2 regions of the Streptomyces sp. NPDC059080 genome follow, and region 2 is predicted to be linked to the other one. Evidence: riboswitches for the same ligand, from Rfam matches in the RefSeq annotation. Region 2 holds a riboswitch; the other holds the start of a gene.
The links. A riboswitch is a leader RNA that binds a small molecule or an ion and turns the genes downstream of it on or off. The one in region 2 is predicted to bind S-adenosylmethionine.
Positions count from the first base shown of each region.

Region 1: another riboswitch for S-adenosylmethionine. It lies ahead of ACFWWQ_RS22285 (aminotransferase class V-fold PLP-dependent enzyme); the one in region 2 lies ahead of thrC (threonine synthase).

Region 1 is NZ_JBHYGX010000031.1:53,377-68,826, reverse strand. It holds gene ACFWWQ_RS22350 (hypothetical protein) at 1-56, opposite strand, end outside; gene ACFWWQ_RS22345 (carbohydrate kinase family protein) at 194-1,168, shown strand; gene ACFWWQ_RS22340 (cysteine desulfurase/sulfurtransferase TusA family protein) at 1,256-2,650, opposite strand; gene coxB (cytochrome c oxidase subunit II) at 2,966-3,934, shown strand; gene ctaD (cytochrome c oxidase subunit I) at 3,931-5,667, shown strand; gene ACFWWQ_RS22325 (cytochrome c oxidase subunit 4) at 5,664-6,062, shown strand; gene ACFWWQ_RS22320 (Ig-like domain-containing protein) at 6,177-7,448, shown strand; gene ACFWWQ_RS22315 (hypothetical protein) at 7,468-7,869, opposite strand; gene ACFWWQ_RS22310 (heme-copper oxidase subunit III) at 8,168-8,788, shown strand; gene ACFWWQ_RS22305 (c-type cytochrome) at 8,867-9,676, shown strand; gene ACFWWQ_RS22300 (Rieske 2Fe-2S domain-containing protein) at 9,673-10,734, shown strand; gene ACFWWQ_RS22295 (cytochrome b N-terminal domain-containing protein) at 10,731-12,368, shown strand; partial or broken gene trpD (anthranilate phosphoribosyltransferase) at 12,506-13,510, shown strand; SAM riboswitch class IV at 13,783-13,900, shown strand; gene ACFWWQ_RS22285 (aminotransferase class V-fold PLP-dependent enzyme) at 14,105-15,450, shown strand, end outside.
Region 2 is NZ_JBHYGX010000010.1:84,651-100,366, reverse strand. It holds gene ACFWWQ_RS11160 (hypothetical protein) at 1-3, shown strand, start outside; gene ACFWWQ_RS11155 (hypothetical protein) at 123-695, opposite strand; gene ACFWWQ_RS11150 (MerR family transcriptional regulator) at 776-1,720, opposite strand; gene ACFWWQ_RS11145 (alpha/beta fold hydrolase) at 1,933-3,561, shown strand; gene groL (chaperonin GroEL) at 3,734-5,359, opposite strand; gene ACFWWQ_RS11135 (cold-shock protein) at 5,743-5,949, opposite strand; gene ACFWWQ_RS11130 (MoaD/ThiS family protein) at 6,439-6,717, opposite strand; gene thrC (threonine synthase) at 6,834-8,126, opposite strand; SAM riboswitch class I at 8,144-8,292, opposite strand; gene ACFWWQ_RS11120 (glucosyl-3-phosphoglycerate synthase) at 8,463-9,428, shown strand; gene ACFWWQ_RS11115 (trehalose-6-phosphate synthase) at 9,558-11,087, shown strand; gene otsB (trehalose-phosphatase) at 11,137-12,141, opposite strand; gene ACFWWQ_RS11105 (DUF3263 domain-containing protein) at 12,294-12,617, opposite strand; gene ACFWWQ_RS11100 (extracellular solute-binding protein) at 12,886-14,151, opposite strand; gene ACFWWQ_RS11095 (ROK family protein) at 14,471-15,364, shown strand; gene nagA (N-acetylglucosamine-6-phosphate deacetylase) at 15,364-15,716, shown strand, end outside.

The DNA.
Region 1 (15,450 bases), on a different contig from region 2:
GTGTCCGGACGCCGGGCGCGGTCGGGAGATGTGAGGCGCTTCACAGGCTTGGTCATAGGGGAACCGTACGCATCCGGTGCCAGTCGGGAAAGCCCTACTATGCGGTAGTTTCGGCAGGTGGGAGGGGCCCGGGGAACCGGGTAGCGTGGTGTAACGCCCGCCCCTCCCTACGCCTCCGCAGGAGTAGACAGCCGTGCGTATCGCAGTCACCGGCTCCATCGCCACCGACCACCTGATGACCTTCCCCGGCCGCTTCGCCGACCAGCTGGTCGCCGATCAGCTGCACACGGTCTCCCTCTCCTTCCTCGTCGACCAGCTCGACGTCCGGCGCGGCGGCGTCGCCGCCAACATCTGCTTCGGCATGGGCCAGCTCGGCACCGGGCCGATCCTGGTCGGCGCCGCGGGCAACGACTTCGACGAGTACCGCGCCTGGCTCGACCGCCACGGCGTCGACACCCACTCGGTCCGTATCTCCGAGGTGCTGCACACCGCCCGCTTCGTCTGCACCACCGACGCCGACCACAACCAGATCGGCTCCTTCTACACCGGCGCGATGAGCGAGGCCCGCCTGATCGAGCTCCAGACCGTCGCCGAGCGCGTCGGCGGCCTCGATCTCGTCGTCATCGGCGCGGACGACCCCGAGGCGATGATCCGCCACACCGAGGAGTGCCGCAGCCGCGCGATCCCGTTCGGCGCCGACTTCTCCCAGCAGATCGCCCGCATGGACGGCGAGGCCATCCGCACCCTCATGGAGGGCGCCGCCTACCTCTTCTCCAACGAGTACGAGAAGGGCCTCATCGAGACCAAGACCGGCTGGACCGACGAGGAGATCCTCGCCAAGGTCGGCACCCGCGTCACCACCCTCGGCGCCAACGGCGTCCGCATCGAGCGCGCCGGTGAGCCGGTCATCGAGGTCACCACGCCCGAGGAGACCACCAAGGCCGACCCGACCGGCGTCGGCGACGCCTTCCGCGCCGGATTCCTCTCCGGCCTCTCCTGGGGCGTCTGCCCGGAGCGCGCCGCCCAGGTCGGCTGCATGCTCGCCACCCTCGTCATCGAGACCGTCGGCACCCAGGAGTACGAGCTGCACCGCAGCCACTTCATGGACCGCTTCACCAAGGCGTACGGCCACGAGGCCGCCACCGAGATCCAGCAGCACCTGGCCTGACCGGACCGGGGGAGACCCCGCACCAGGGCCCGTCCGCGGCCCGTGCCTCGCCCCCGGCGTACGGCACGTCCGCCCCGGCCCGTCCGCCTACACGCGGCGCCGCACCACATACGCGGCGCCGCGTTCCCCTTCCAGGGAGCGCGTGCCGACATACTCCTGACCCTGCGACCAGCACCAGGCCGGAATGTCCAGCGCAGCCACCTCGTCGTCCGACCGGACCGTCACGGTCGCGCCCACCGGCACCCGCCCGATCGCCTTCGCCAGTTCGATCACCGGCACCGGACACCGCGCGCCCAGCGCGTCCACCACCAGCGACCCCGGCTCCCCGCCCTCCGGCGCCGCCACGGCCGCCCCCGGCGCGCCCAGCGCCTCCCGCACCTCGCGCACCGCCCCCGGCAGCGCGTCCAGGAACCGCTCCACCTCGTCCGCTCCGGTACCCACCGGCAGCGACACCCGCACGTTCCCCTCGGACAGCACCCCCATCGCCTTGAGCACATGGCTCGGCGTCAGCGTGCTGGAGGTGCACGACGAGCCGGACGACACCGAGAACCCGGCCCGGTCCAGCCCGTGCAGCAGCGCCTCGCCGTCCACATAGAGGCAGGAGAACGTCACCAGATGCGGCAGCCGCCGCTCCGGATCGCCCACCACCTCCACATCCGGCACCGACACCGCCACCCGCTCCCGGATCCGTGCCACCAGCCCCCGCAGCCGTGCCGCCTCCGCCGCCGCGTCCGCCCGCACCGCCCGCAGCGATGCGGCCGCCGCCACGATCGCCGGGACGTTCTCGAAACCGGGCGCCCGGCCCGCCTCCCGCTCGTCGGCCGGACCCCGCGGCGCGAACCGCGTCCCCTTCCGCACCGCCAGCAGCCCCACCCCGGGCGGCCCGCCCCACTTGTGCGCGCTGCCCGCCAGCACCGACCACGGCCCCGCCACCGGCCCCCACGGCAGCGACTGCGCCGCGTCCACCAACAGCGGCACCCCCGCCGCCGCACACACCTCGGCCACCTCGGCCACCGGCTGCTCCGTCCCCACCTCGTGGTTGGCGGACTGGAGCACCGCCAGCGCGGTGTCCGGCGTCAGCGCCGCCGCGAACTCCGCCGCCGCGACCCGCCCGGTACGGTCGCACCCCACCTCCGCCCCCGACCCGCCGTCCGCCTCGTGCACCTCCGCCGCATGCAGTACGCAGGAGTGCTCCACGGCCGACCGCACCAGCCGCCGTCCGGCCCGCCGCCGCCCCGCCAGCACGCCGGCGATGCCCGAATGCACCGCTTGCGTACCCGAAGGGGTGAAAACCAGCTCGTCGGCCCGGCAGCCCACCGCCTCCGCCGCCGCCTCCCGCGCGGCGTCCAGCAGCATCCGCGCCCGCCGCCCCTCCCGGTGCAGCCGGGCCGGGTCGGCCCAGCCCTCGTCCAGCGAGGCGAGCAGCGCCTCACGGGCGACCGGGTGCAGCGGGGCGGAGGATGCGGCGTCGAAGTAGGGCACGTACGAGACGGTAGAGGACGGCCGCGGCCCCGCGGGGGGCGGCCGCACCCGGCCCGGCGACCGGCCCCGGGCGGGGCGTCAGATCCCGCGGAAAGGCGGGTATTCGGGGGCGGAACGGAGGCCGCGGACCTGCTGCGACCACCCCTTCGGGGAGTGACGCGCCGCGTTGGGCACCCTCCCCGCGCACCCTCAAATAGCGTCCAGTAGGGTTTGGTCCGCATAAACATCCAAACCCCTGCCCGCGCCAGGGCCGGCGACCGACCAGCGAGACGGCCGCAGCCGGTCTCGCGGGCGAGACTCTCGGGAAGGCGCTACGTGAGTCCCAACGGCTCCGACCGCTCGTCGCGGCGCCCGATGCGGCGGAAGCTGCCGCAGGTGCTTGCTGCGGGCCTGGTCCTGGCGACCGCGACTGGTTGCACATCAAAGGACTTCCCCCGCCTCGGTATGCCGACGCCCGTCACGGACGAGGCGCCGCGGATCCTCTCTCTTTGGCAGGGCTCCTGGGCCGCCGCCCTCGCAACGGGCGTGCTGGTGTGGGGCCTGATCATTTGGAGCGTGATCTTCCACCGCCGCAGCCGGACCAAGGTGGAGGTCCCCGCACAGACCCGGTACAACATGCCGATCGAGGCGTTGTACACGATCGTTCCGTTCATCATCATCGCGGTGCTCTTCTACTTCACCGCGCGCGATGAGAGCGAACTCCTCAAGACGTCCAAGAAGCCTGCCCACATCGTCAACGTGGTGGGCTTCCAGTGGAGCTGGGCGTTCAACTACATCGAGGACGTGGACGGCAACAAGTCCACCCACGCGGACAAGACCGAGCTGGCTCAGCTCGACGCGATTCCTGACAGGCTGAAGAAGGGCTTCCCGGCAGGCGCCGACGGCGCCTACGACTCCGGTACTCCCGCCACCCGGGACCCCGACACCGGCAACCCCGGTCCGACGCTCTGGCTCCCCAAGGGCGAGAAGGTCCAGTTCATCCTGACCTCGCGTGACGTCAGCCACTCCTTCTGGGTGGTGCCCTTCCTGATGAAGATGGACGTCATCCCGGGGCACACCAACGTCTTCGAGGTGACCCCCAACAAGGAGGGCACCTTCGCGGGCAAGTGCGCCGAGTTCTGCGGCGTCGACCACTCCCGGATGCTCTTCAACGTCAAGGTCGTCTCCCCCGAGAAGTACCGGGAGCACCTGAAGGACCTGGCGAAGAAGGGCCAGACCGGCTACCTGCCGTCAGGCGAGAAGCAGACGGATCACGCCAGGAACGCGGAGATCAAGACCAAGTGAGCATCCTCAACGAACCCCAGGGTGCCGCCGCCGATACGGCTCCGGCAGCACCGCCCGTACGCAAGAAGCAACCAGGCATCGCCGTGGTCAAGTGGCTCACCACCACCGACCACAAGACGATCGGCACGATGTACCTGGTCACGTCGTTCGCGTTCTTCTGCATCGGCGGCGTCATGGCGCTCCTCATGCGCGCCGAGCTGGCCCGTCCGGGCACGCAGATCATGTCGAACGAGCAGTTCAACCAGGCATTCACGATGCATGGCACGATCATGCTGCTGATGTTCGCGACGCCGCTGTTCGCCGGATTCGCCAACTGGATCATGCCGCTGCAGATCGGTGCGCCCGACGTGGCGTTCCCGCGGCTCAACATGTTCGCGTACTGGCTGTACCTCTTCGGCTCGCTGATCGCGGTGGCCGGCTTCCTCACCCCGCAGGGTGCGGCCGACTTCGGCTGGTTCGCCTACTCCCCGCTGTCGGGCGTCGTCCGCTCGCCGGGCGTCGGCGCCGACATGTGGATCATGGGTCTGGCCTTCTCCGGCTTCGGCACGATCCTCGGTTCGGTCAACTTCATCACCACGATCATCTGCATGCGCGCCCCCGGCATGACGATGTTCCGTATGCCGATCTTCGTGTGGAACGTCCTGCTGACCGGTGTCCTGGTCCTGCTGGCCTTCCCGGTCCTGGCCGCCGCGCTGTTCGCCCTGGAGGCGGACCGTAAGTTCGGTGCCCATGTATTCGACGCGGCAAATGGCGGCGTACTGCTCTGGCAGCACCTCTTCTGGTTCTTCGGACACCCAGAGGTGTACATCATCGCGCTGCCGTTCTTCGGCATCATTTCCGAAGTCATTCCGGTCTTCTCCCGGAAGCCGATGTTCGGTTACATCGGTCTGATCGCCGCGACGATTTCCATCGCCGGTCTTTCGGTGACGGTCTGGGCGCACCACATGTATGTGACGGGCGGCGTACTCCTACCGTTCTTCTCCTTCATGACATTCCTCATCGCGGTCCCGACCGGTGTGAAGTTCTTCAACTGGATCGGCACGATGTGGAAGGGCTCACTGTCCTTCGAGACACCGATGCTCTGGGCGGTCGGCTTCCTGATCACCTTCACCTTCGGCGGTCTGACCGGCGTCATCCTGGCGTCGCCCCCGATGGACTTCCACGTCTCCGACTCGTACTTCGTCGTGGCGCACTTCCACTACGTCATCTTCGGCACGGTCGTCTTCGCGATGTTCTCCGGATTCCACTTCTGGTGGCCGAAGTTCACCGGCAAGATGCTGGACGAGCGCCTCGGCAAGATCACGTTCTGGACCCTGTTCGTCGGCTTCCACGGCACGTTCCTCGTGCAGCACTGGCTGGGCGTCGAGGGCATGCCGCGTCGTTACGCGGACTACCTCGCGGCCGACGGCTTCACGACGCTGAACACCATCTCGACGATCGCGTCCTTCCTGCTCGGCCTGTCGGTCCTGCCGTTCTTCTACAACGTCTGGAAGACCGCCAAGTACGGCAAGAAGGTCGAGGTCGACGACCCCTGGGGCTACGGCCGTTCCCTGGAGTGGGCGACCTCCTGCCCGCCCCCGCGGCACAACTTCCTCACCCTGCCGCGCATCCGGTCCGAATCCCCGGCGTTCGACCTGCACCACCCGGAGATCGCCGCGCTGGACGCCCTCCAGAACGGCCACGGTCCGGCGGATGGCAAGGCCCTCGCCGGCGGCAAGGAGGCAGGCAAGTGAAGATCCAGGGCAAGATGTTCATCTGGCTCTCCGTCTTCGTCCTCGCCATCGCGATCACCTATGGCGTGTGGTCGAAGGAACCGGCGGGCACCACCGCGCTGTTCCTCGCGTTCGGTCTGTGCATCATGATCGGCTACTACCTGGCCTTCACGGCCCGGCGGGTCGACGCGGGCGCGCAGGACAACGAGAACGCCGAGGTCGCGGACGACGCGGGCGAACTGGGCTTCTTCAGCCCGCACAGCTGGCAGCCGCTCTCGCTGGCCGTCGGCGGTGCCCTGGCCTTCATGGGCGTCGTCTTCGGCTGGTGGCTGCTCTACTTCTCGGCACCGGTCATCCTCATCGGCCTGTTCGGCTGGGTCTTCGAGTACTACCGCGGCGAGAACCGCACGCAGTGAGCACGGCCCTCGCGCCGTGAAGGGCGGGCCCGGACACCTCAACTGGTGTCCGGGCCCGCCCCGTTTGCAGTCCTCCAGCGCGCCGCTCCCGGGATTTCTCCATATTTTTGGTACATGAGTCCCAGACCCCGAACCCGGACGGTGCTGAGCTGCGGCCTCCTGCTCGTGCCCCTCGCGGTGTCCGCCACCGCGTGCGGGGGCTCGTCGTCGGAACCGCTCTCCGCAAACCCCTACGACGCGGCCGACCAGATCACGTCCAACACCCCGGACGGGACACGGACGGCGGACCCCAACAAGCCGCTCGAAGTGTCCGTCACGGACGACAAGGCGCGCCTCACGGACGTGACCGCCACCGACGCCTCCGGCCGCTCCATCCGCGGCGAGCTGACCGCCGACGGCAAGCACTGGCGCACCACCGTGCCGCTCGCCGCCGGCGTCCGCTACACGGTGCAGGTCAGCACCGAGGATGAGGACGGCAACCCCGGCCGCAAGACACTCCACGTCGCCACCAAGGGCGGCGGCGACCGGCTCCAGGTCACCTTCGGCCCGGACAGCGGCGAGTACGGCGTCGGCCAGCCGGTCACCGCCAAGCTCAGCCGCGAGGTCAAGGACCCGCAGGCGCGCGCCGTCGTCGAGAGCGCCCTGAAGGTCGACTCCACGCCCCGCGTCCAGGGCTCCTGGTACTGGGTCGACGGCAAGACCCTGCACTTCCGCCCCAAGGAGTACTGGCCCGCGCACGCCGCGATCGAGGTGCACAGCAACCTGGAGGGCCTGAAGATCTCCAAGGGCCTCTACGGCGGCCCCGCCAAGCCCGTGAAGCTCACCACCGGCGACGAGGTCGTCGCCATCACCGACGCGTCCTCGCACACCATGACGGTGCTGCGCAACGGCCGGCAGGTCAACACGCTGCCGGTCACCACCGGCAAGCCCGGCTTCGACACCCGCAACGGCGTCAAGGTCGTCCTCGCCAAGGAAAGCTTCGTCCGGATGACCAGCGGCAGCATCGGCATCCCGGACGGCAGCTCGGACTCGTACGACCTGCCGGTCTACTGGGCGACGCGGGTCACCACCAGCGGCGAGTACGTGCACGCCGCGCCCTGGTCCGTGGGGTCGCAGGGCGCGGCCAACGTCAGCCACGGCTGCACGGGCATGTCCACCGGCAACGCCCAGTGGTTCTTCCACACCGTGCGCGTCGGCGACATCGTGAAGGTCGTCAACAGCGGCGGCGCCACCATGGCGCCCTTCGGCAACGGCTTCGGTGACTGGAACATGCCCTGGCAGGAGTGGCGCGAGGGCAGCGCCCTCAGGAACGGCGCCGCCACCACAGGGGCGGCCGAGCGGCAGCGGGAGCCCGCAGACGCGGCCCGGCTGCGCCCCGAGGTCTGAGGGCGCCTCAGGCGGCCGCTCAGCCGCGTGCGAGGACCCGTCCGCGCAGCAGGGAGGCGAGTGAGTCGGCGAACGCCACCGGGTCCACCGGATGCGTCACCGCGGCGTCCGCGCGGCTCCAGGTGGCCAGCCAGGCGTCCTGCGGCCGCCCGATGAGCAGCAGCACCGGCGGGCAGTCGTAGATCTCGTCCTTGATCTGCCGGCACACGCCCATCCCGCCGGCCGGTGCGGTCTCGCCGTCCAGCACACAGGCGTCGATGCCGCCCTGCTCCAGCGCCTCCAGGACGGCGGGCAGGGTCGCGCACTCCAGGATCTCCACCGGCGGGACATCGGCCGCGGGCCGCCGCCCGGAGGCCAGCCTCACCTGCTCGCGGGTGGTGGCGTTGTCGCTGTAGACCAGCACCGTGGCAGTCGCCTGCATCGTTCCTCCACGCTTCGAAGCGGTACGGACCGGGACGGTACCTGTGCAGGGAACGCCCCCACCGTAGGTAGGGCTCGGATGCTACTCCCGCAAGGGCCGCGGACAGGAGGGGCCGGACGCCACCAAGATCCGTCCGACGGCCCGTCAGGACTGGCCACGGTACGACACCGGGGCGCTCCGGCACCCCGTGCTTCCCCCCTTCGGGGGAAGCCGGAAGAGGCCCGTACGAGCAGGGCATACGGCCTTGACACACCGAACGGCACCCCCCGGAGTGAGGGCGGGATAAGCGACCGACATAATGTCGGTCGTGGCGACAGCAACGACAGTAGAAACCGGGCACGCGCACCCGTCGGTCAATCGACCGAATCTCACCAGCGTCGGAACCATCATCTGGCTGAGTTCCGAGCTGATGTTCTTCGCGGCCCTCTTCGCGATGTACTTCACCCTTCGATCGGTGACCGGTGCCGAGTATTGGAAGGAAACCTCCGATGCGCTGAACCTTCCGTTCTCCGCGACGAACACAACGATCCTGGTGCTCAGCTCGCTGACCTGCCAGCTCGGTGTTTTCGCGGCAGAACGCGGCGACGTCAAGAAGCTCCGCACGTGGTTCGTGATCACGTTCATCATGGGCGCGATCTTCATCGGCGGGCAGGTCTTCGAGTACACCGAACTGGTCAAGCACGAGGGCCTCTCGCTCTCGTCCGGCCCCTACGGCTCGGTGTTCTACCTGACCACCGGCTTCCACGGCCTGCACGTGACGGGCGGTCTGATCGCCTTCCTGCTGGTTCTGGGCAGGACGTACGCGGCCAAGAGGTTCACCCACGAACAGGCCACCGCGGCCATCGTCGTGTCCTACTACTGGCACTTCGTCGATGTCGTCTGGATCGGCCTCTTCGCCACGATCTACCTGATCCGGTAACCGGTCCGACCGGGAACCGCAGTTCAGACAGACATAGCCAAAGCATCGACGCAGAAGATCCTGACACCGGGGTAATCCGTGAAAAAGCTCTCCGCACGACGGCGCCATCCGCTGGCGGCGCTCGTCGTCCTACTCTTCGCGCTGGCGGTCACTGGGGGGCTGTACGCCGCGTTCGCGCCGGCGGACAAGGCTCAGGCCGATGACACCGCCCAGTCTCTTGCCATCAAGGAGGGCAAGAAGCTCTACGCCGTCGGCTGCGCCAGCTGCCACGGCACCGGCGGTCAGGGCTCGTCCGACGGCCCGAGCCTGGTCGGTGTCGGCGCCGCAGCCGTCGACTTCCAGGTGGGCACCGGCCGTATGCCGGCCCAGCAGCCCGGCGCCCAGGTGCCGCGGAAGACGCCCCTCTACAACCAGGCGCAGACCGACCAGCTGGCGGCGTACGTCGCGTCGCTGGGCGCCGGTCCCGCCGTGCCCGGCAAGGACCAGTACAGCCCGGAAGGTGCCGACGTCGGCAAGGGTGGCGAGCTGTTCCGCACCAACTGCGCGCAGTGCCACAACTTCACCGGCAAGGGCGGCGCCCTGACCAACGGCAAGTACGCACCGACGCTTGAGGGCGTGGACCCGAAGCACATCTACGAGGCCATGCAGACCGGCCCGCAGAACATGCCCTCCTTCGGTGACGGCACGCTGTCCTCGGAGAACAAGAAGGACATCGTCGCGTACCTCGACGCCGTCAACGGCGATGACACCGCGAGCCCCGGCGGCCTGGACCTCGGTGGTCTCGGTCCGGTCAGTGAGGGTCTCTTCGGCTACATCTTCGGCCTGGGCGCGCTGGTCGCGGTCGCCATCTGGGTCGCTGCCCGGACTACGAAGGCCAAGAAGTCATGAGTGAGACTGGACGACACGCAGACGTGCCAGAAGAATCCCTTCCGAGTGAGCGCACCGCTCACGACAGTGCGCCGGTGAAGGCGGACAACCCCTTCGCCGACCCGGGTCTGCCCGCGCACGAGCACCGCATCCAGGACATCGACGAGAAGGCCGCCCGGCGCTCCGAGCGCGTCGTGGCCTACTTCTTCCTCCTGTCGATGATCGCGACCGTCGCGTTCATCGCGTCGTATGTGATCTTCCCGATCGACAAGATCGTCTTTATCTTCCCGCTCGGGCACATCAGCGCGCTGAACCTCTCCCTGGGTCTGACCCTGGGTATCGCCCTCTTCGCCATCGGCGCCGGTGCGGTCCACTGGGCCCGCACGCTGATGTCGGACGAGGAGGTCGCCGACGACCGGCACCCGATCGAGGCGGAGCCCGAGGTCAAGGCCAAGGTGCTCGCCGACTTCGCGCAGGGCGCGAAGGAGTCCGGGTTCGGTCGCCGCAAGCTGATCCGCAACACGATGTTCGGCGCGCTGGCCCTGGTGCCGCTCTCCGGCGTCGTCCTGCTGCGTGACCTCGGGCCGCTGCCCGAGAACAAGCTGCGCGGCACGGGCTGGAAGAAGGGCACCCGCCTGGTCAACCAGTCCACCAACCTGCCGCTCCGTGCCGAGGACATCGCGGTTGGCTCCCTGACGTTCGCCAAGCCCGAGGGCCTGGAGGAGGACGACGAGGAGTTCAACAACAAGATCGCCAAGGACGCCCTGATGCTCGTGCGGATCCAGCCGCAGGACATCAAGGACAAGCAGGAACTTGAGTGGTCGCACGAGGGCATCGTGGCGTACTCGAAGATCTGCACCCACGTCGGTTGCCCGATCAGCCTGTACGAGCAGCAGACCCACCACGTGCTCTGCCCGTGCCACCAGTCCACCTTCGACCTGTCCGACGGCGGTCGCGTGATCTTCGGCCCCGCGGGCCACGCCCTGCCGCAGCTGCACATCACGGTGAAGGACGGCTACCTCGAAGCCGTCAGCGACTTCGCGGAGCCCGTCGGCCCGAGCTTCTGGGAGCGCGGATGAGTAACGAGACGAGCGCGACCACCACGCGCCGCGGCCAGGCGCCGCGGGGCGAGCGGATCGCCGACTGGGCGGACGGCCGGCTGGGCATCTACAGCCTCGCCAAGGCCAACATGCGCAAGATCTTCCCGGACCACTGGTCCTTCATGCTGGGTGAGGTCGCGCTCTACAGCTTCATCATCATCATCCTGACCGGCGTCTACCTGACGCTGTTCTTCCACCCGAGCATGGCCGAGGTCGTCTACCACGGCTCCTACGTGCCGATGCACGGGATCCGGATGACCCAGGCGTTCGAGTCGACGCTGAACATCAGCTTCGACATCCGTGGTGGTCTGCTCATCCGGCAGATCCACCACTGGGCGGCGCTGATCTTCCTGGCCGCGATGATGGTCCACATGATGCGGGTGTTCTTCACCGGCGCCTTCCGCAAGCCGCGCGAGGTCAACTGGCTGTTCGGCTTCCTGCTGCTGGTGCTGGGCATGTTCACCGGCTTCACCGGCTACTCCCTCCCCGACGACCTGCTCTCCGGCACCGGCGTGCGGTTCATCGAGGGTGTCGTCCTGGCGATGCCGCTGGTCGGCTCGTACCTGCAGATGTTCATCTTCGGCGGGGAGTTCCCGGGGCACGACATCATCCCGAGGTTCTTCACGGTGCACGTGCTGCTGCTGCCGGGCATCATGCTCGGCCTGCTGGTGGCCCACCTGATCCTGGTCTTCTACCACAAGCACACGCAGTTCCCGGGTGCCGGCAAGACCAACAAGAACGTCGTCGGCATGCCGCTGCTGCCGGTCTACATGGCCAAGGCCGGAGGCTTCTTCTTCCTGGTCTTCGGTGTCATCTCGGTGATCGCGGCCATCGCGAGCATCAACCCGGTGTGGGCCATCGGCCCGTACCGCCCGGACCAGGTGTCCACCGGCGCCCAGCCCGACTGGTACATGGGCTTCGCCGAGGGTCTGGTCCGTGTGATGCCGGGCTGGGAGTGGAACTTCTGGGGCCACACCATCAACTTCGGTGTGCTCATCCCGATTCTGATCTTCCCGCTGGTGCTGGTGGCCATCGCGGTCTACCCGTTCATCGAGTCCTGGGTGCGGGGTGACAAGCGCGAGCACCACATCCTGGACCGTCCGCGCAACGCCCCGACCCGTACCGGTTTCGGTGTGGCCTGGCTGGTCGCGTACTTCGTGATGCTGATCGGTGGCGGTAACGACCTGTGGGCGACCCACTTCCACCTGTCGATCAACTCGATCACCTGGTTCGTGCGTATCGCGTTCTTCGTCGGTCCCGTGCTGGCGTTCATCGCCACCAAGCGGGTCTGCATGGGTCTGCAGCGCCGCGACAAGGACAAGGTGCTGCACGGCCGCGAGTCGGGCATCATCAAGCGCCTGCCGCACGGTGAGTTCGTCGAGGTCCACGAGCCGCTCAGCCAGGAGCAGCTGCACGTCCTCACCCAGCACGAGCAGCCCACGCCGCTGGAGCTGGGGCCCGAGGTCGACGAGAACGGCGTCCGGCGCAAGGTCACGCGGTCGCAGAAGCTGCGTGCCAAGCTCTCGAAGGCGTACGACGGCGAGGACAACGTCATCCCGAAGCCGACCGTCGAGGAGTACAAGGAGATCAGCAGCGGCCACGGCCACCACTGATCACCGAGCCGCCGTGACCGCACGGCGGAAGTGACGCCACCCAGAGGGCCCCGTCCGGACGTCGGACGGGGCCCTCCGGCATCCCCGGGGCTCGATAGGGTTTCCCCATACGCAGGCACGAACCAGGAGTGTGGACCATGAACGTTGCGACCCCGGCAGGCGGCGACAGCGTGGCGGCCCACACCTGGCCGGGCATCCTGAACGCCCTCCTCGACGGCCGGGACCTCGCCGCCGACGACACCGCCTGGGCGATGGACCGGATCATGCGGGGCGAGGCCACCGACGCGCAGATCGCCGGGTTCGCGGTGGCGCTGCGGGCCAAGGGCGAGACCGTCGCGGAGATCTCCGGGCTGGTCCGCGCGATGTACGCGCACGCCCGGCTGATCGACGTGCCGGGCCCCGGCGTGGACATCGTCGGCACCGGCGGCGACGGCGCCAAGACCGTCAACATCTCCACGATGTCGTCGATCGTGGTGGCCGGTGCGGGCGCGAAGGTCGTCAAGCACGGCAACCGCGCCGCGTCGTCGGCGAGCGGCTCCTCCGACGTCCTGGAGAAGCTGGGCGTGAAGCTGAACCTCGCACCGCGGCGCGTCGTGGAGGTCGCCGAGGAGGCGGGCATCACGTTCTGCTTCGCGGTCACCTTCCACCCGGCGCTGCGGCACGTCGCCACCGCCCGCGGCCAGCTGGGCATCCGGACCACCTTCAACGTGCTGGGCCCGCTCACCAACCCGGCGCGGGTGCAGGCGCAGGCGACGGGCGTCGCGGACGCGCGGATGGCGCCGATCCTCGCCGGGGTGCTCGCCGAGCGCGGCTCGTCCGCGCTGGTCTTCCGCGGCGACGACGGGCTGGACGAGCTGACGACGACGGCGACGTCGCGGGTGTGGATCGTGCGGGACGGCGCGGTGCGTGAGGAGACGTTCGACCCGCGCGACGTCGGTATCCCGTTGGTGCCGGTGGAGGCGCTGCGCGGTGCGGACGCGACGTACAACGCCGGGGTGGCGCGGCGGCTGCTGGACGGGGAGAAGGGCCCGGTCCGCGAGGCGGTGCTGCTGAACTCAGCGGCGGCGCTCGCGGCGCTGGAGCCGACCGCGGCGCCGCTGACCGAGCAGATCCGCGCCGGTATGGAGCGGGCCGCGGGGGCGGGGGGGGGGGGATCATCACCGCGGGGGGGGGCCGGGGGGGGGGGGCCCCCCCGGCCCCCCCCCCCCCGGCCCCCCCCCCCCCGGGTTGGGCGGGGGCGGGGCCGCCCCTCGACTCCGGGGCGGCCAAGCGGGCGCTGGAGCGCTGGGCGGCCGCCAGCAACGCCTGAGCGCCGTACGGCCGTTGCGGGGCGTTCCGTGCGGGCCCGGTCCTGTTGATCTCAGTAACCGGACCGGGCTTGCACCGCTCCGTTCATATGGCATGATGCTGCGCAGGTCACGAGTGACAGCGATATAGGCCCCGGCCCGCTGTCCGGCAACCCTCCTTCCGTGGCGGGGTGCCCCGGGTGATGACCAGGCCGCAGGCAGCGAGGTCTGCGGCAAGCGCGGATCCCTCGCCAGGGATCCTGGTCCTCAGAGGGAGAACTTCCGTGAACCAGCGAATGCGATAGGGCTGCACAAGCCCCTCTCCAGTTTTTCGCTTCTCAGTAATTCCAGCGTTCCGCCGCTGTTTTTCCTGCCGAATTCCACTGCGCCCTTTCGCTCTTCCGCATGCCCGCGCGCGGTGAATTCGCCTTTCTCTCACGGGAGTTCGCCATGTCTGCCTCCACCGTTGCCACCGACCGCCCCGTTTGTACCTCGCTGGACGTTCTGGGGCGAGATGTCCTGGTGCCGCTGGTCACCGGCGGGGAGGTCGACTACGCCGCCCTCGACTACGCGGCGAGCGCCCCCGCGCTCCAGCGGGTCTGGGACGACGTGGCCGCCTACGCCCCGTACTACGGCAGCGTGCACCGCGGCGCCGGGTACCTCTCGCAGCTCTCCACCGACCTCTTCGAGAACGCCCGCACCACCATCGCCCGCTTCCTGGGCTGCCGCGACGACGACCAGGTGATCTTCACCCGCTCCACCACCGACTCCCTCAACCTGCTGGCGGCTGCGCTGCCGCACTCCACCCGGGTCTTCGTCTTCGAGACCGAGCACCACGCGTCGCTGCTGCCGTGGGAGCAGCGCGACGGCGTCGACGTCACCTACCTCGACGCGCCGCGCACCTCCCGCCAGGCCGTCGACATCCTGGAGAAGGCCCTCGCCGCCCGTGAGCCTTCCCCGAGCTCTCCACTTCGTTCGACCGGGGGAGGCCCCAAGGGGCCCGCCCTGGTGTGCGTCACCGGCGCGTCCAACGTCACCGGTGAGATCTGGCCGGTCAAGGAGCTGGCCGCCGTGGCGCACGCCCACGGCGCGCGGATCGTGCTGGACGCCGCACAGCTGGCGCCGCACCACCCCGTCGACCTCGCCGAACTCGACGTGGACTGGGCCGCGTTCTCCGGTCACAAGCTGTACGCGCCGTTCGGCTCCGGCGTGCTGGCCGGGCGCGCCGACTGGCTGCGGGACGCGGACCCGTACCTGGCCGGCGGCGGCGCCAGCCGGACCGTCGCGCGGCGTCCCGACGGTGGCGTCGACGTTGCCTGGCACACGACCGCGGCCCGTCACGAGGCCGGGTCGCCCAACGTCATCGGCGCCTACGCGATCGCCTCCGCGTGCCAGGCGCTGACCGACGCCGGTTTCGACGCGCTCGTCGCCCGCGAGCAGGAGCTCATCGCCCGCGTCCGGACCGGCCTCGCGGAGGTCCCCGAGGTCCGGGTCCTGTCGCTGTTCGGCGACGACGCGCCCCGCGTCGGCGTGCTGTCCTTCGTCGTCGACGGGTGGAACAGCTCGCACTTCGCGGCGGCGCTGTCCGCCGAGTACGGGATCGGGGTCCGAGACGGGCTCTTCTGCGCCCACCCGCTTGTCCGCACGCTGCTGGGTGGGGCCCCCGACGCGCCCGCCGAATGCGGTGCGCCGGAGGCCGCGCCCGGCGAGCGTGCGCTCAACGCCGTCCGTGTCAGCTTTGGCGCCGGTACGCCGGACGAGCACGTCGACCGCTTCGTGCGTGCGGTCAAGGAACT
Region 2 (15,716 bases):
TGACGCCCGTGGCGCACCCCGGAATCGGGGCCCCGCCGACGGCGGGAGGACACCACACGCCTCGGCGCCACGTACGACGCCGCCCGCCCCGCCGGAGCTTCACGCCCGGGAACGACCTCGCGTCACCGCAACACCAGCCCCAGCGCCTTCTCCAGCGCCGTCGCCTGCTGCGGCGTGACGAGGGCGACGATCGTGTCGTAGACGCCGTGCTTCTCGCGCGGGAAGTCGACGTAGCGGAAGGTCCGGGGGTCGTCGCCGCCCGGATTCAGCGCGTCGATCGCCTCCGTGGCCGCCAGATGGTCGTAGTACTCGTCCGAGTAGTGCTCGGCGGGGACGGCGACCGCGATGCCGTTGCGCTCGAACTCCAGGGTGTCGTCCCGGGAGGTGCCGTCCGGCGAACGGTCGCCCTCCACGAGGCGGACCTTGGTGACGGTGACCGCGCCGCCGATCAGCTCCGCGGCGCGCTCCAACAGGTACGTGTAACCGGGCTCCAGATAATCGATGTCGTCGGCGTGGATCGACAGCGCGATCCCGAAGGACTCCAGCGCGCAGGCGACCTCGTACGGACGCAGCGAGTCCTGCGCCCAATGCGCGTACTCCGCGAGCACCTGCTGGACCTTCTCCGGCGCCACCGCACCGGCCTCCTCAAGGGCCGCTCCGACCCGCGCATACGTCATCGTCTGCGTGTTCGACATACAGGCATCCTGCCAGAGGGGTACGACACCATGTGGCCTAACAGTGCAGGCAGTTGGGGACGCCGGGGCCGGTCCGGGGCTCAGGCGGCGCGGGCGGCCACCTCATCGGTCAGGGCGGCCAGCAGCCAGTCGTGCGTGGTGCCCGGGGTCGGCACGGGACGGCCGTCGCGCGGGCCCAGGACCTCGGCGGTGAGCGCCCAGTACGGGTCGAGACGCGGGTCCGCGGCGAGGTGGGCGGCGAGCTGACGGCGGAAACCGGGAGTGTCCCGGGCGCCACCGGAAGCGGCGTACGCGGCGACGAAGCAGTCCAGCTCCTCCCCCGGGTGCGGCGCCCGGTCCCGCCGCAGCCGCGCCGCCGCCAGCTCGTACGCCTCGCCCAGCCCGTCGTAGAGGACCTCCGGGCGGAAACCGGGGCCGGAGCGGTGCGCGGCGGGCTGGACGCGGGCGGAGCCGTCGCACGGGCGGGTCACCAGGGCGTGCAGCCGGGCGAAGGCCAGCACCTGCGCGGGCGTCGGGTCGTCCGGCGGCGCGGGCACCGCCTGCTCCAGGAAGGCGGCGACCGCACGGCCGGACATCCGCGGCGGCAGCCACGCCCGCCAGAACCGGGCGAGCGACGCGGTACTGGGTGGCGCCGTCACCGCCCCGATGAGCCGCAGCCGATCGGCGCGCTCTCGGGGCGGACACTCCTGGACGAGCCGCAGCCCGGCCTCCCGCCACCGCAGCGCCGCCATCCGGTCCCCGAGCTGCCGCAACTGCCCGGCGACGGCGTCCTCCAGGGCACCGCCCGCCCCCGCCTCGTCGTCAACGATCCGCCGCACCTCCGGGACGGGCAGATCCAGGGCCCGCAGCGAACGGATCAGCCGCAGCCGGTCGAGGGCGTCGGGGCCGTACCGGCGATGTCCGCCCGCGCTGCGGGTCTGCTCCGGCAGCAAGCCCCGGTCCGAGTAGAACCGCACGGTCTTGACCGTGACGCCGCCGCGTTCGGCCAGCTCACCGATGCTCCACAGGCCGTCGGATGCGCTCACTTGAACCTCCCTCAGGGGGAGTTCCTACGGTACCGGCGGGCACGGGGCGGACGGGCCGGTCGGGGGACGGTCCGTACGCCGCCCGCCCGGCTTGGGGGGGCGCACCGTCGTGTGCGGCGCGCCCCCTCCCCGTACGGGGCGATCCCTTACGTGAACGCCCTGATGAACGTGACGAGAGCGCCCTGATGAACGTGACGAGCGAGGAGCGAACGATGAACGATGCGGAGCGGACCGGGGCCCACGACGGGCACACCAGGACCCACTTCATCCTGATCCCGGGCGCCTTCACCGGCGGGTGGGTGTGGGAGGAGACGGCGGAGCGGCTGAGGGCGGCGGGAGCGGGGGCGTACGCCATGACGCTCGTCGGGCCCGAGGGGGCGCGCGGCGGCGGGGGTGCGCCGGACCTGGAGGCGCATATCGGGGAGGTGGTGCAGGCCATCGATGCCGTGGAGGACGCCACCCGGGACATCGTCCTCGTCGGCCACGGCTACGGCCTGCACCCGGCCCTGGGCGCCACGGACCGGCGGCCCGGCCGCGTGGCACGGCTCGTCGCCCTGGACACGGCCCCGCCCCAGAACGGGCACCCGGCGTGGGCCACCGTGCCTGACCAGGTGGTACGGGAGGAGCTGGCGGCACGCGCGGGGGCGGACGCAGCGGGCGGAGCCGGAGTGGCGGGCGGGGCCGGGGCCGCCACGACAGGCGGAGCCATCGGCGGCGAACCGCTCCCGCCCCCGGATTCGGCAGCCGCCTGGCGCCGCTGGGGCAGCACCGACGGCATCCCCGGAACATCCCTGGAGCGCCTGATCCGGGACGCCGTCCCGCAGCCGCTCCACACCCTCCGCCAGCCCCTGCACCTGACCGGCGCCGCCACCGACGTCCCCACCACCGGCGTCCTCTGCACCGCCAACGGCGCCAGCATCGACCTGGTCCAGATGCGGGTCAGCCTCGGCGATCCGGCGTTCCAGCCGCTCGCCGCACCCGGTGTGCGCTTCCTCGAACTGCCCACCGGACACTGGCCGATGCTCTCCTGCCCGGACGGTCTCGCGGACGTCCTGCTGAACGCGGCGGCGGGCGAGGGCCGCCGCCTCACCCCCGCGGGCAGCCAGCCGCCGCATCTGCGGCCGTTCCTCCTCGACGTACCAGAGGTGCCGCACGAGCGGAACGAGACCATCGATCTGTACCTCCCCGGGGGCGACGGGCCGCATCCGGCGGTGATCGTCGTCCACGGCGGGCCGATCCCCGAGGGCATCCGGCCAACGCCGCGCGAGTGGCCGACGCTCACCGGGTATGCCCGCCTCGCCGCGGCCCACGGCGCGATCGGCGTGACCTTCGACCACCGGCTGTACGACATCGACGGCTACCCGCGCGCGGCGGAGGACGTCGCGGCGGCGGTGGCACGGGTCCGCGCCGACCCGTGGGTGGACGGCGACCGGATCGCGCTGTGGTTCTTCTCCGGCGGCGGACTGCTCGCCGCCGACTGGCTGAGCGCCCCGCCGCCGTGGCTGCGCTGCATCGCCGCGAGCTACCCGATCCTCGCGCCCCTGCCCAACTGGGGCCTGGGCGGCGACCGGTTCCGGCCGGTGGCGGCGCTCCGCGGCGCGGGCGACCTGCCGCTCGTCGTGGTCCGGGCCGGTCGCGAACTGCCCGAACTCGCCGCCACGGTCACGGAGTTCCTGACCGCGGCCGAGGCACACGGGACCACCCTGGAGGTGATCGACGTACCCGACGGGCACCACGGCTTCGAGACCGCGGACCACCACTCCGACGCCGACCTCGCGGCGCTGCGTACGGCCGTCCGATCGGCGCTCCGGACCGTCCTGGGCCACCTGACACCACCGTAGGGGGCGCGAGGGTGGTTCCGTCAGCCCCCCGGGCGGGCCGCCCCAGGTCACCCGGCCCCGGAAACGCCGCCGGGGCGGCACCCCTCCGGAGAATCCGAAGAAGGTGCCGCCCCGGCGAACCAGCGGACGGTGATCCGCCCGTCCCGCCGCGTGCGACGGAACGGGGCAGGGATCAGAAGTCCATGTCACCGCCGGGCATGCCGCCCGGAGCGCCCGCCGCGCCGGCCTTCTCCGGCTTGTCGGCGATGACGGCCTCGGTGGTGAGGAACAGCGCGGCGATGGAGGCGGCGTTCTGCAGCGCGGAACGGGTCACCTTCGCCGGGTCGATGATGCCCTCGGCGATCATGTCGACGTACTCGCCGGTGGCGGCGTTCAGACCGTGGCCGACGGCCAGGTTGCGCACCTTCTCCACGACAACGCCGCCCTCAAGGCCGCCGTTGACGGAGATCTGCTTCAGCGGGGCCTCCAGGGCCAGCTTCACAGCGGCGGCACCGGTGGCCTCGTCGCCCTCCAGCTCCAGCTTCTCGAAGACGCTGGAAGCCTGGAGCAGGGCGACGCCACCGCCGGCGACGATGCCCTCTTCGACGGCCGCCTTCGCGTTGCGCACGGCATCCTCGATGCGGTGCTTGCGCTCCTTCAGCTCGACCTCGGTCGCGGCACCGGCCTTGATGACCGCAACACCGCCGGCGAGCTTCGCCAGGCGCTCCTGCAGCTTCTCGCGGTCGTAGTCGCTGTCCGAGTTCTCGATCTCGGCGCGGATCTGGTTGACGCGGCCCTGGACCTGGTCGCTGTCACCGGCACCGTCGACGATGGTGGTCTCGTCCTTGGTGATGACGACCTTGCGGGCGCGGCCCAGCAGGTCGAGACCGGCGTTCTCCAGCTTGAGGCCGACCTCCTCGGAGATGACGGTGCCACCGGTGAGGATGGCGATGTCGCCGAGCATGGCCTTGCGGCGGTCACCGAAGCCCGGGGCCTTGACGGCGACGGACTTGAAGGTGCCACGGATCTTGTTGACGACCAGGGTCGACAGGGCCTCGCCCTCGACGTCCTCGGCGATGATCAGCAGCGGCTTGCCGGACTGCATGACCTTCTCCAGGAGCGGCAGCAGGTCCTTCACGTTGCCGATCTTGGAGTTGACGATCAGGATGTACGGGTCGTCGAGCGACGCCTCCATACGCTCCATGTCGGTGGCGAAGTACGCCGAGATGTAGCCCTTGTCGAAGCGCATGCCCTCGGTGAGTTCCAGCTCCAGACCGAAGGTCTGGGACTCCTCGACGGTGATGACGCCTTCCTTGCCGACCTTGTCCATGGCCTCGGCGATGAGCTCGCCGATCTGGGTGTCGGCGGCGGAGATGGAGGCGGTCGAAGCGATCTGCTCCTTGGTCTCCACGTCCTTGGCCTGCTCCAGCAGGGCGGCGGAGACGGCCTCGACGGCGGTCTCGATGCCCCGCTTGAGGGCCATCGGGTTGGCGCCGGCGGCGACGTTGCGCAGGCCCTCCTTGACGAGCGCCTGGGCCAGGACGGTCGCGGTCGTCGTGCCGTCACCGGCGACGTCGTCCGTCTTCTTCGCGACCTCCTTGACCAGCTCGGCGCCGATCTTCTCGTACGGGTCCTCCAGCTCGATCTCCTTGGCGATGGACACACCATCGTTGGTGATCGTGGGGGCGCCCCACTTCTTCTCAAGGACGACGTTGCGACCCTTGGGGCCGAGGGTCACCTTGACGGCGTCGGCGAGCTGGTTCATACCGCGCTCAAGGCCGCGCCGCGCCTCCTCGTCGAACGCGATGATCTTGGCCATGTGAAGTGGTCCTCCCAGGACGAAGGGGCACCTCCCGCGCCTTTGGGGCGTGGAGGCTCTTTCCTCCGGACCGCGCTGGCGCCCGCGACGGACGGCCCACCGTTGGAGCGGTTCCTTCCCGCCCCGCCTGCGGACCTCACCGACGGTCCAAAACTGTCACTCTCACCCGGAGAGTGCTAACGCAATGATTAGCACTCGACCCCCTTGAGTGCAAGGCGCCCTCCGAAGGAGGACTCGTTGAGGGGCGGTGGTCGGGCGACGGGCGGGCGCAAGGCATCCCGGCCGTGACCGTCCCTGAATCCGCAGGCCCGGCCCCTCAACGCAGCAGGAGACCCGCACCCCAACGGGGCGCGGGTCTCCTGGATGCTGCAGTCGGTCGGCGCTCAGCCGGCCGCCAACTTGACCATGTCAGCCTGCGGCCCCTTCTGGCCCTGCGAGATCTCGAACTCGACCCGCTGGCCCTCCTCAAGGGTGCGGTAGCCGTCCATCTGAATCGCGCTGTAGTGGACGAAAACATCCGCACCACCGTCGACCGCGATGAAGCCGTACCCCTTCTCCGCGTTGAACCACTTGACGGTGCCCTGAGCCATGCCTAACTCCCCTATTACTGGCCCTTGCGCAGGACCGCACTCCGCGGACCCGGGTCAGACCTCACCCCGCGAATGGCCCGTGGAGTGTGCGCCGGAACGCGTCGACCGCCGCCGAATGTATCCGCACCGGTGCCCAGCGCAACAGGTCAATCGGACGAGAATTCTGACGATGCGAGAAGTGGCGATATGCGCGGAACTGGCCATATTCCCGGGCAACTCGGGCCGGACATAAGGAACTTGGAGCGCAAACGCCGCACACACTTTGCACACAACTCATCGTGATCCCGGGGCGTTCAGAAGGTCGCCACACCGTGCTCGATGAGCAGAAGAAGGGGATCGGCGAAATGGTATCGCGTTTTGCAGGACTGTTTCACAACGCGGAATCGCCCCGTCCGCATATGCAGACGGGGCGATTATCAGTCAGAGAGAGAAAGGAATGGCGAGAACCATTCGCCACCCGGGTGGCGGCTCCCCGACCCGGTGCGGGCGTCAGCAGCCGCCGGCCACCGCCGGAATGATCGAGACGCCCGCACCGTCCGGCGTCGGCGTCTCCAGACCCTGCTCGAAGCGGACGTCGTCGTCGTTCACGTAGACGTTCACGAAGCGCCGCAGCTTGCCCGCGTCGTCCAGCACCCGGGCGGCGATGCCCTGGTGGTTCTTCTCCAGGTCGGTGATGACCTCGGACAGCGTCCCGCCCTCGGCGGTGACCTCGGACTCGCCGCCGGTGTACGTACGGAGGATGGTGGGGATGCGGACCTTGACGCTCATGGGTTCTGCCTTCCAACGACTGCGGATACGTCTGCGGAACCGGCCGCCGCGCCCCGGGCGGGACGGCGGCGGACGGACCGGGTCGGCCGACTGCCGGCCGGAGGAGCGACCGGGAATCAGCCGACCAGCCCGGCCGAGCGGAACGCGTCCAGGCTCGGGCGGATGGTGGCCGTGGGGCCGGTGGTCGGAGCGACGGCGTCAAGCGTCTTGAGGCCGTCGCCGGTGTTGAGGATGACGGTGGACAGGGCCGGGTCGAGCAGGCCCTCTTCGAGGAGCTTCTTGGTGACGCCGACGGTCACACCGCCCGCGGTCTCCGCGAAGATGCCCTCCGTCCGCGCCAGCAGCTTGATCGCGTCCACGACCTGCTCGTCGTTGACATCCTCCACCGCGCCGCCCGTACGGCGCGCGATGTCGAGGACATACGGCCCGTCGGCCGGGTTGCCGATCGCCAGGGACTTGGCGATGGTGTCCGGCTTCTGCGGGCGGACCACGTCGTGCCCGGCCTTGAACGCCGTCGACACCGGGGAGCAGCCCTCGGCCTGGGCGCCGTAGATCCTGTAGGGCTTCTCCTCGACGAGGCCGAGGGCGATCAGCTCCTTCAGCCCCTTGTCGATCTTGGTGAGCTGGGAGCCGGAGGCCACCGGGATGACGATCTGGTCCGGCAGCTCCCAGCCGAGCTGCTCGCAGATCTCGTACGCCAGCGTCTTGGAGCCCTCGCCGTAGTAGGGGCGGAGGTTGACGTTGACGAAGCCCCAGCCCTCGCCGAGCGGGTCGCCGATCAGCTCGGAGCAGAAGCGGTTGACGTCGTCGTAGTTGCCCTCGATGCCGACGAGGTCGCCGCCGTAGACCGCGGCCATGACGACCTTTCCGGCCTCCAGGTCGTGCGGGATGAAGACGCAGGAGCGGAGCCCGGCGCGGCGGGCGGCGGCGCCGACGGCGCCGGCGAGGTTGCCGGTCGAGGAGCAGGAGAGGGTGGTGAAGCCGAAGGCGCGCGCCGCCTCGACGGCGATGGCGACGACCCGGTCCTTGAAGGAGTGCGTCGGGTTGCCGGAGTCGTCCTTGACGTAGAGGCCGCCGGTGACGCCCAGCTCACGGGCGAGGTTGTCGGCCTTGACGAGCTTGGTGAAGCCGGGGTTGAGGTTCGGCTTCTCGGCCACGTCCGCGGGGACGGGCAGCAGCGGTGCGTACCGCCAGATGTTGTGGGGACCGGCCTCGATCTGCTTCCTCAGCTGCTCCGGGTCGCCGTCCGGCAGCTCGTACGCCACCTCCAGCGGCCCGAAACAGGACACGCAGGCGAAGATCGGGCCGAGCGGGAAACGCTCACCGCATTCGCGGCAGGACAGGCCGACGGCGGGACCCAGAGTGACGGAGGAAGCGTTTTCGGTAACTTCAACAGCTTGCGCAGCCATGGAGGCGAGGCCCTTTCTCCTCATCTTCCTCGCGGCGCATCTCGCCACGAGACGGATTTGGCACCTTCCCTAGCCGGGAGCCTCGCGCCGCGTGATGCGGTCGAGACCGGCTGGAGGGTTGCCGGGGCTTCAACGGGCCGTGTCCCTCTGCCCCTCTGGATGAGCGGTATGGCGCTGGGAAATCCCAGGCGTTTGTGGTGCGGTGACCCCGGCATGCGGCGGTCATCCGCGTTGTTCAAGACTGTAACCGACGGCACTGACAGGAGAGAGAGCCGTCCGAACCGCGAGATGGATCACATGCGCCGCCGAGACGGCGCGCACCGAGGAGTCGAAGACGTGCTGGAAGAGGTGGAGCGCTGGCTGGGGCGTCGCTCCTGGTCCGCTGCCGACCGACCGCTGCCGCAGCTGCTGGAGGCCAAACGGCTCAGCGGCCGTACGGTCAGCGTCGTACTGCCCGCGCTCGACGAGGAGGCGACGGTCGGCACGATCGTCGCGGCCATCCGCGCCGCCCTGATGACCGAGGAGGTGCCGCTCGTCGACGAACTGGTGGTGCTGGACTCCGGGTCCACGGACCGGACGGCCGAGGTCGCGGCGGCCGCCGGGGCGCGGGTGGTGGCGCGGGACAGCATCCTGCCGCGGCTGCCGGCGGTGCCCGGCAAGGGCGAGGTGCTGTGGCGGTCGCTGCTGGTCACCCGCGGCGACATCGTCTGCTTCGTCGACGCGGACCTGCGGGAGTTCTCGCCGGCGTTCGTCTCCGGGATCGTCGGGCCGCTGCTGACCGACCCGGACGTGCAGTTCGTCAAGGCGATGTACGACCGGCCGCTGGAGACCGGCGGCGCGCCCGGGGGCGGCCCCGGCCAGGGCGGCCGGGTCACCGAACTGGTCGCCCGTCCGCTGCTCAACCTCCACTGGCCGCAGCTGGCCGGGTTCGTGCAGCCCCTGGGCGGGGAGTACGCGGCCCGCCGCTCGCTGCTGGAGCGGCTGCCGTTCCCCGTCGGGTACGGCGTCGAGCTGGGGCTGCTGGTCGACGCGTTGCACACGGTCGGTCTGGATGCGCTCGCCCAGGTGGACGTCGGCGTCCGCAAGCACCGCCACCAGGACGGTCAGGCGCTGGGCCGGATGGCCGCCGCGATCTACCGCACCGCCCAACTCCGGCTGGCACGCGGGCATTTGGTGCGGCCGCGGCTGACGCAGTTCGTCCGCGGCGAGAGCGGTTTCATCCCCCGGACCAGCGAGGTCGACACGGAGGAGCGGCCGCCGATGGCCGAGGTCCCGGAGTACGCGGAGAGCCGGGCGGCCTGAGCCGCCCCGGCGGGCTCACCCGGTGGGACGACGGGCCCCGGCGGGCGTCCCCCCTTTGGCCTCATCAGCGTCCCTCCCTTGGCCTCATTCGTACGTGTGCGCCGATCCGGTGCGGGCTAGGGTCGCGGCATGGCCTCCGAACTCAGCGGTACCACCCCTGCCCGGACGCCCACCGCGGGGCGCGGCGCCGAGGTGCTCGTCGCGTCCAACCGCGGCCCGGTCTCGTATGCCGTCGGTGCGGACGGCGCGCTGACCGCCAAGCGGGGCGGCGGGGGGCTGGTCTCGGGGCTGTCGGCGATCGGGCCGGAGACGGACGCGGTGTGGGTCTGCGCGGCGCTCGGCGACGGTGACCGGGAGGCCGTGCGGCGCGCGGACGGTGAGCTTCCGACGGCCGACACCGGTGGACAGCGCGTCCGTATGCTGGACATCCCGGCGGAGGTGCACGCCGCCGCCTACAACGGCATCGCCAATTCGGTACTCTGGTTCGTCCACCACATGCTCTACCAGACGCCGCTGGAGCCCTCGTTCGACACGGAGTTCCGGAAGCGGTGGGCGGCGTACGAGGCGTACAACGCGGCGTTCGCGGCGGCGCTGGACCTGGCGGCGGCGCCGGGCGCCGCGGTACTGATCCAGGACTACCACCTGGCGCTGGCCCCCGGAATGCTCCGCGAGCGCCGACCCGACCTGCGGATCTGCCACTTCTCGCACACCCCGTGGGCGCCGCCGGAGTACTTCGCACTGCTACCCGACGACATCCGGGACCGGCTGATCCGGGGCATGCTCGGCGCGGACCGGGCGGGCTTTCTGACACGGCGGTGGGCGGCGGCGTTCGTGGCGTGCTGCACGGCCACCCTGGAGGCACGGTGCGCAGTCCACCATTCGGACGGCGAGGCACCGCACGTGGTCACCGCGCCCCCGGGCCGTACGCCGCACACCACCCGGATCGGGGTGCACGGCCTGGGCGCCGACGCGGAGTTCCTGCGGGAGCGGGCGCACCACCCGGACGTCGACGAACGGCTGACGGCGCTGCGCGCGCAGATCGGCGGCGGGGACGGACCGGAGCGGCGCCGCACGATCGTCCGGGTCGACCGCACCGAACTGTCGAAGAACATCGTCCGCGGGCTGCACGCCTACCGCCGTCTGCTGGCGGACCGCCCGGAGTGGCGCGAGCGCGTCGTCCACCTCGCGTTCGCCTACCCCTCCCGCCAGGATCTGGCCGTCTACCGCGACTACACCGCGGAGGTGCAGCGCGTCGCCGAGGAGATCAACTCCACGTACGGCACGCCTGGTTGGCAGCCGGTGGTACTGCATGTCAAGGACGATTTCGCGCGTTCGCTGGCCGCGTACCGCCTCGCCGATGTGGCCCTCGTCAACCCCATCCGGGACGGCATGAACCTCGTCGCCAAGGAGGTCCCAGTGGTCTCCGACGCCGGGTGCGCGCTGGTCCTCTCCCGGGAGGCGGGCGCCCACGAGGAGCTGGGCGAGGACGCGTGGAGCATCAACCCGTACGACATCAACGCGACGGCGGACGCGCTGCACGCGGCCCTGTCGATGCCGGACGAGGAACGCGCGGCCCGCTCCGCCCGGCTCGCCGCCGCGGCCACGGCGCTGCCGCCCGCCCAGTGGTTCACGGAGCAGTTGACGGCGCTACGGGGGTGAGGGCGGGCCCCGCAGACCGGTCCTCGGCGCCCGTCAGCCCGTCAGTCCGTCAGCCGGTCAGCCGGTCAGCCCGCCAGTCCGTCAGCCGGTCCGCGAGGGCGTCGAGGAGGGCGATGACGCCGGTGGGGCCGTCGACCACCAGGTCGGCGCGGGCGGCGAGTTCGGGGACCTCGGTGCTGCCGCTGCACACCAGCAGGCCGGTGCGGCGAGGCGCGTCGGGGTCGCTGCGGAGGCGGTCGACGGCGTCGAAGGCGGCGAGGTCGCCGAGGTCGTCACCGGCGTAGAGGACGGTACGGGCGCCGGTCTCGCGGAGCCAGGCGGTGAGGGCCACGCCCTTGTCGACGCCGGGCGGGCGGAGCTCCAGGACGTAGCGGCCCGGTTCGACGAGGAGGCCGTGGCGGGTGGCGAGGGCGGTCAGGGGGGCGCGCAGGGCGTCGAGTGCGCCCTGCGGGTCGGGGGCGCGCCGGGTGTGGACGGCGAGCGCACGGCCGCCCTTACGCTCGACGGCGGCGGCCGTCCAGGGGCCGTGCCAGACGCCGGACGCGGTGAGCACGTCCGGGAGTTCGGTCTCGGCGGCGGCGACGGCGGGCGGCGGCCCGTCGGCGTGCAGGGCGCCCGTCGCCGCCTCCCAGCGCTCGGCGCCGTAGTGGCCGAGGACGGTGAGGCGGTCCAGGCCCGGGGCGCCGTCGACTCCGGCCAGGTGGACGGCGACGGCGGCCGGACGCCCGGTGATCACGGCGGCGGCGCGCAACCGGGGCACCAGCCGCCCCAGCGCCCGGGCGGCCCCGGGGTGCGCCCGCGCCGCCTCCGGGTCGTCGACGATCTCCGCGAGCGTCCCGTCGAAGTCGACCGCGAGCGCGGCGTCCCCCGGCGCGGCCAACAGCGCGGCCAACGCGCTGCGGCCCGCTTCGGTACACGGTACGGGGAGGTCGGGGCGCGGTGGCGGGCCGGTGTCGGGCGTGCGGCCCGTGTCCGGCGTGCGGCCCGTACCGGGCGGAAGGCCGGGGCCCGCGTCCGGGCCCGGCGAGGGTGCGGCGTCCGGGGAACTGCCCATGGGGCGAGCGTACCGGGGTGGGGGCGGGGGGACCTGGTGTACGGCGGAGACGGCGGAAGGCCCTCGGCGACGCGGCGCGCCTCCGGCCGGGCCGCCTCCCGCACGAGCCGGGCCCCTGCCCCCGGGCGCCTGCCCCCGGGCCCCGTAGCGCCTCAGCGGCGGTCCCGTCGAGCCGCTCGCCTGCGGAGCAGCCGGTTGACGGTGACCGCATCATGGCGCAGCGCCCGCGGGTCGTCGAGCAGGGCGTTGAGGAGCTGGTAATAGCGCGTCGGGGAGAAGCCGAGGTGCTCGCGGATGTGGCGCTCCTTGGGGCCGGACGAAGGCCAGGAACGGCGCTCCACGGCGAGCACCGCCACGTCCAGGGCGGAGAGTTCACCGGGTGCGGGCGCTTCCGGGGCGTTCTCGGGTGCGGGAGCCGGGGCACCCTCGGGGGCGGAAGCCGTGCCGTCCTCGGAGGCGGAAGCCTGACCACCCATGGGCGCGGAAGCCGGGGTGTCCTCGGGTGCGGCAGCCGGGGCACCCTCAAGCGGGGCGGTCGCCTCCGTACCGCCGTCCGTCCCCCGGTCCGTGCCGTCCTCGCCGCGCGTCGTCACGTTCCCACGATAATGCCCTGGTCGGACGGCCGGGCGGGGGCGGGATGACGGGCCGGGGCGGCAGCCGGGCCGGGAAGCCGCCACCGGCCGGGCGCCCGAACCGAGCGCCCCTGGTGCCGGGCCCCCGGGCCGGGCCCCCGCCCCCAGGGGCTCACCCCCCGGCCGTATCCGCCGCCTCCGCCGTGTTCTGGAGGTCGGAGAGGATGCTCGACGGGTCGCCCTTGGGGTCGACCGCCGTGCCCATCTCCGACTTGAGGGCCTTGGCGACCTCCGGCCACGACGTCTTGTTCGCGGGGTAGAACTGCGCGTCGCGCAGCGGGCCGACGAAGTCCTGGAGCGTGCCGAAGCGGTGGTCACCGGCCATCTTCTGGGCGGCCGAGATGGTGACCGGCAGCAGGCCGAAGTCGTGGGAGAAGTTCAGCACGTTGGTGTCGTCGTAGACGAAGTCGAGGAACTTCCCCACCTGGGTGCGGTGGCCGTTGTGCTTGAACGCCATCATCCAGTCGGAGACGCCCAGGGTCGACGCGGACGGGCCGTCCTTGCCGGGCAGATCGGCGGTGCCGTAGTCGATACCGTTGGCCTCCGCCTGCTTGATCAGCGCCGGATGGCCGTTGAGCATGCCGACCTGGCCGTCGGCGAACCCGGCGAAGGCGTCCGCGCGGTTGAGGGTGGCCGGGTCGCCGCCGGTCAGCCCCTTGTCGACGAGTTCGTCCCGCAGCCACTCGAAGGTCTTGACGTTGGCGGGCGAGTCGATCGCGTACTTGCCGATGTCGTCGGTGTAGCCGCCGCCCCCGCCGAGCATCCAGTTCAGCGATTCGGCCTGGGGCTCCTCCGGGCCGAGCGGCAGCGCGTACGGCCTCTTCACGCCCTGCTTCTTCAGCAGTTCGGCGTCCTCGGCGACGTCGTCCCAGGTCTTCGGCGCCTTGGCGATGCCCGCCTGGGCGAAGAGCTTCTTGTTGTAGAAGAGGCGGCGGGTGCTGGCGGCGAAGGGGATGCCGTACTGCACCCGGCCCACCTCGCCCGCCTCGGCGAGCGTCGGCTGGAGGCCGGCCTGGACGGGGATGGAGAGCAGTTCGTCGGCGCTGTACAGCTGGCCCTGGGCGGCGTAGTCGGCGTACGAACCGCTCTGCGCCAGGTCGGGTGCGTGCCCCTTCCGGACCAGATCGGCGACCTTCTTGTCGACGTCCTTCCAGTTGTAGACGTCAACCTCGACCTTGATGCCGGGATGCTTCTTCTCGAAGGCGCGGGTCAGCTGGTCCCAGTACTGCCGCGAGCCGGGGCCCGTGCCGTCGCCGTAGTCCGCGGCGACGAGCTTGAGGGTGACGCGGTTGCCCTGGCCCGCGCCGCAGCCGCTCAGGGTGAGGGTCAGGGCGGTGACGATTCCCGCCGCCACCAGGCTCGTGTACCGCCGCTGCACTGCTGTTACCGCCCTTTGTCCGGATTGATCGTGGTACCGGGTCCGCGTACGGCATCGGGGATCACCCTCCGCCGCCGCGGCGGCACGCGCCCGGGGCGACGCGCCGCACATGAGGTCTGCACCACAGTCCCCACCGCTGCGCAGGCGCCACGGAACTCCGCAGGTCACTGCGGCCTGACGGCGAACGAACCATGGGGTGGCACCAAGGATCAAGGATACGGGCAGGGCCGCACCGCGAGTGGACTAGACCTTTAGGACCGACTCGCGCGAAACTGTCCCCGTGAGACACGTCATCGCCCTTGATGTGGGCGGCACCGGAATGAAGGCCGCCCTCGCGGGGGCGGACGGGACCCTGCTCTACGAGGCGCGCCGCCCCACCGGCCGCGAGCGCGGCACCGACGCCGTGGTCGAGACCGTCCTGGGCTTCGCCGCGGAGCTGCGCGACATCGGCCGGGCCCGCTTCGGCACGCCCGCGGCCGCCGCGGGCGTCGCGGTCCCCGGCATCGTCGACGAACGGACCGGCATCGCCGCCTACTCCGCCAACCTCGGCTGGCGCGATCTGCCGCTGCGCGACCTCCTCTCCCGGCGGCTGGGCGGCATCCCCGTCGCCCTCGGCCATGACGTCCGCACCGGCGGGCTCGCCGAGGGCCGCATCGGCGCCGGACGCGACGCCGGACGGTTCCTCTTCGTCCCCCTGGGCACCGGCATCGCGGGCGCCATCGGCATCGAGGGCCGCATCGAGACGGGCGCGCACGGCAGCGCCGGGGAGATCGGCCACATCGTCGTACGCCCCGGCGGGCGGCTCTGCGGCTGCGGGCAGCACGGCTGTCTGGAGACGGTGGCGTCCGCCGCCGCCGTCGGCCGCGCCTGGGCCGCGGCGTGCGGCGATCCGTCGGCGGGCGCGGCGGACGCGGCGAAGGCCGTGGAGTCCGGCGATCCGCGCGCCGCCGCGGTGTGGCAGGACGCGGTGGACGGCCTCGCCGACGGCCTGGTCACCGGCCTCACCCTGCTCGACCCGCAGACGCTGATCATCGGCGGCGGGCTCGCGGAGGCGGGCGACACGCTCTTCGTGCCGCTGCGCGAGGCGGTCCGCGCGCGGGTGACGTTCCAGCGCCTGCCCTCGATCGTCCCGGCGGCTCTGGGGGACGCCGCCGGCTGCCTGGGCGCGGGTCTCCTCGCCTGGGATCTACTCTCCACGGAGGTATCCGCCTGATGGCACAGCAACAATCCGCGGGCCGTGCCGGTGACCGGCGCACCGTCCTCGCCGGGGCCCGTATCGCGACCCCGTCCGGCGTCGTCGAGGACGGCCGGATCGCGGTCGCGGACGGCCGCATCGCCGAGGTGTCCGGCGGCCCCGCCCCGGACGGCCCCGGCGGCGCCACGGCGGGCCACACCGATCTGACGGGCCATCTCATCGTGCCCGGCTTCATCGACATGCACCTGCACGGCGGAGGCGGCGGCTCCTTCTCGTCAGCGGACCCCGAGGAGTGCCTGCGGGTCGTCGACGCCCACCGCCACCACGGCACCACCTCGATGATCGGCTCCACCGTCACCGGCGACCTCGA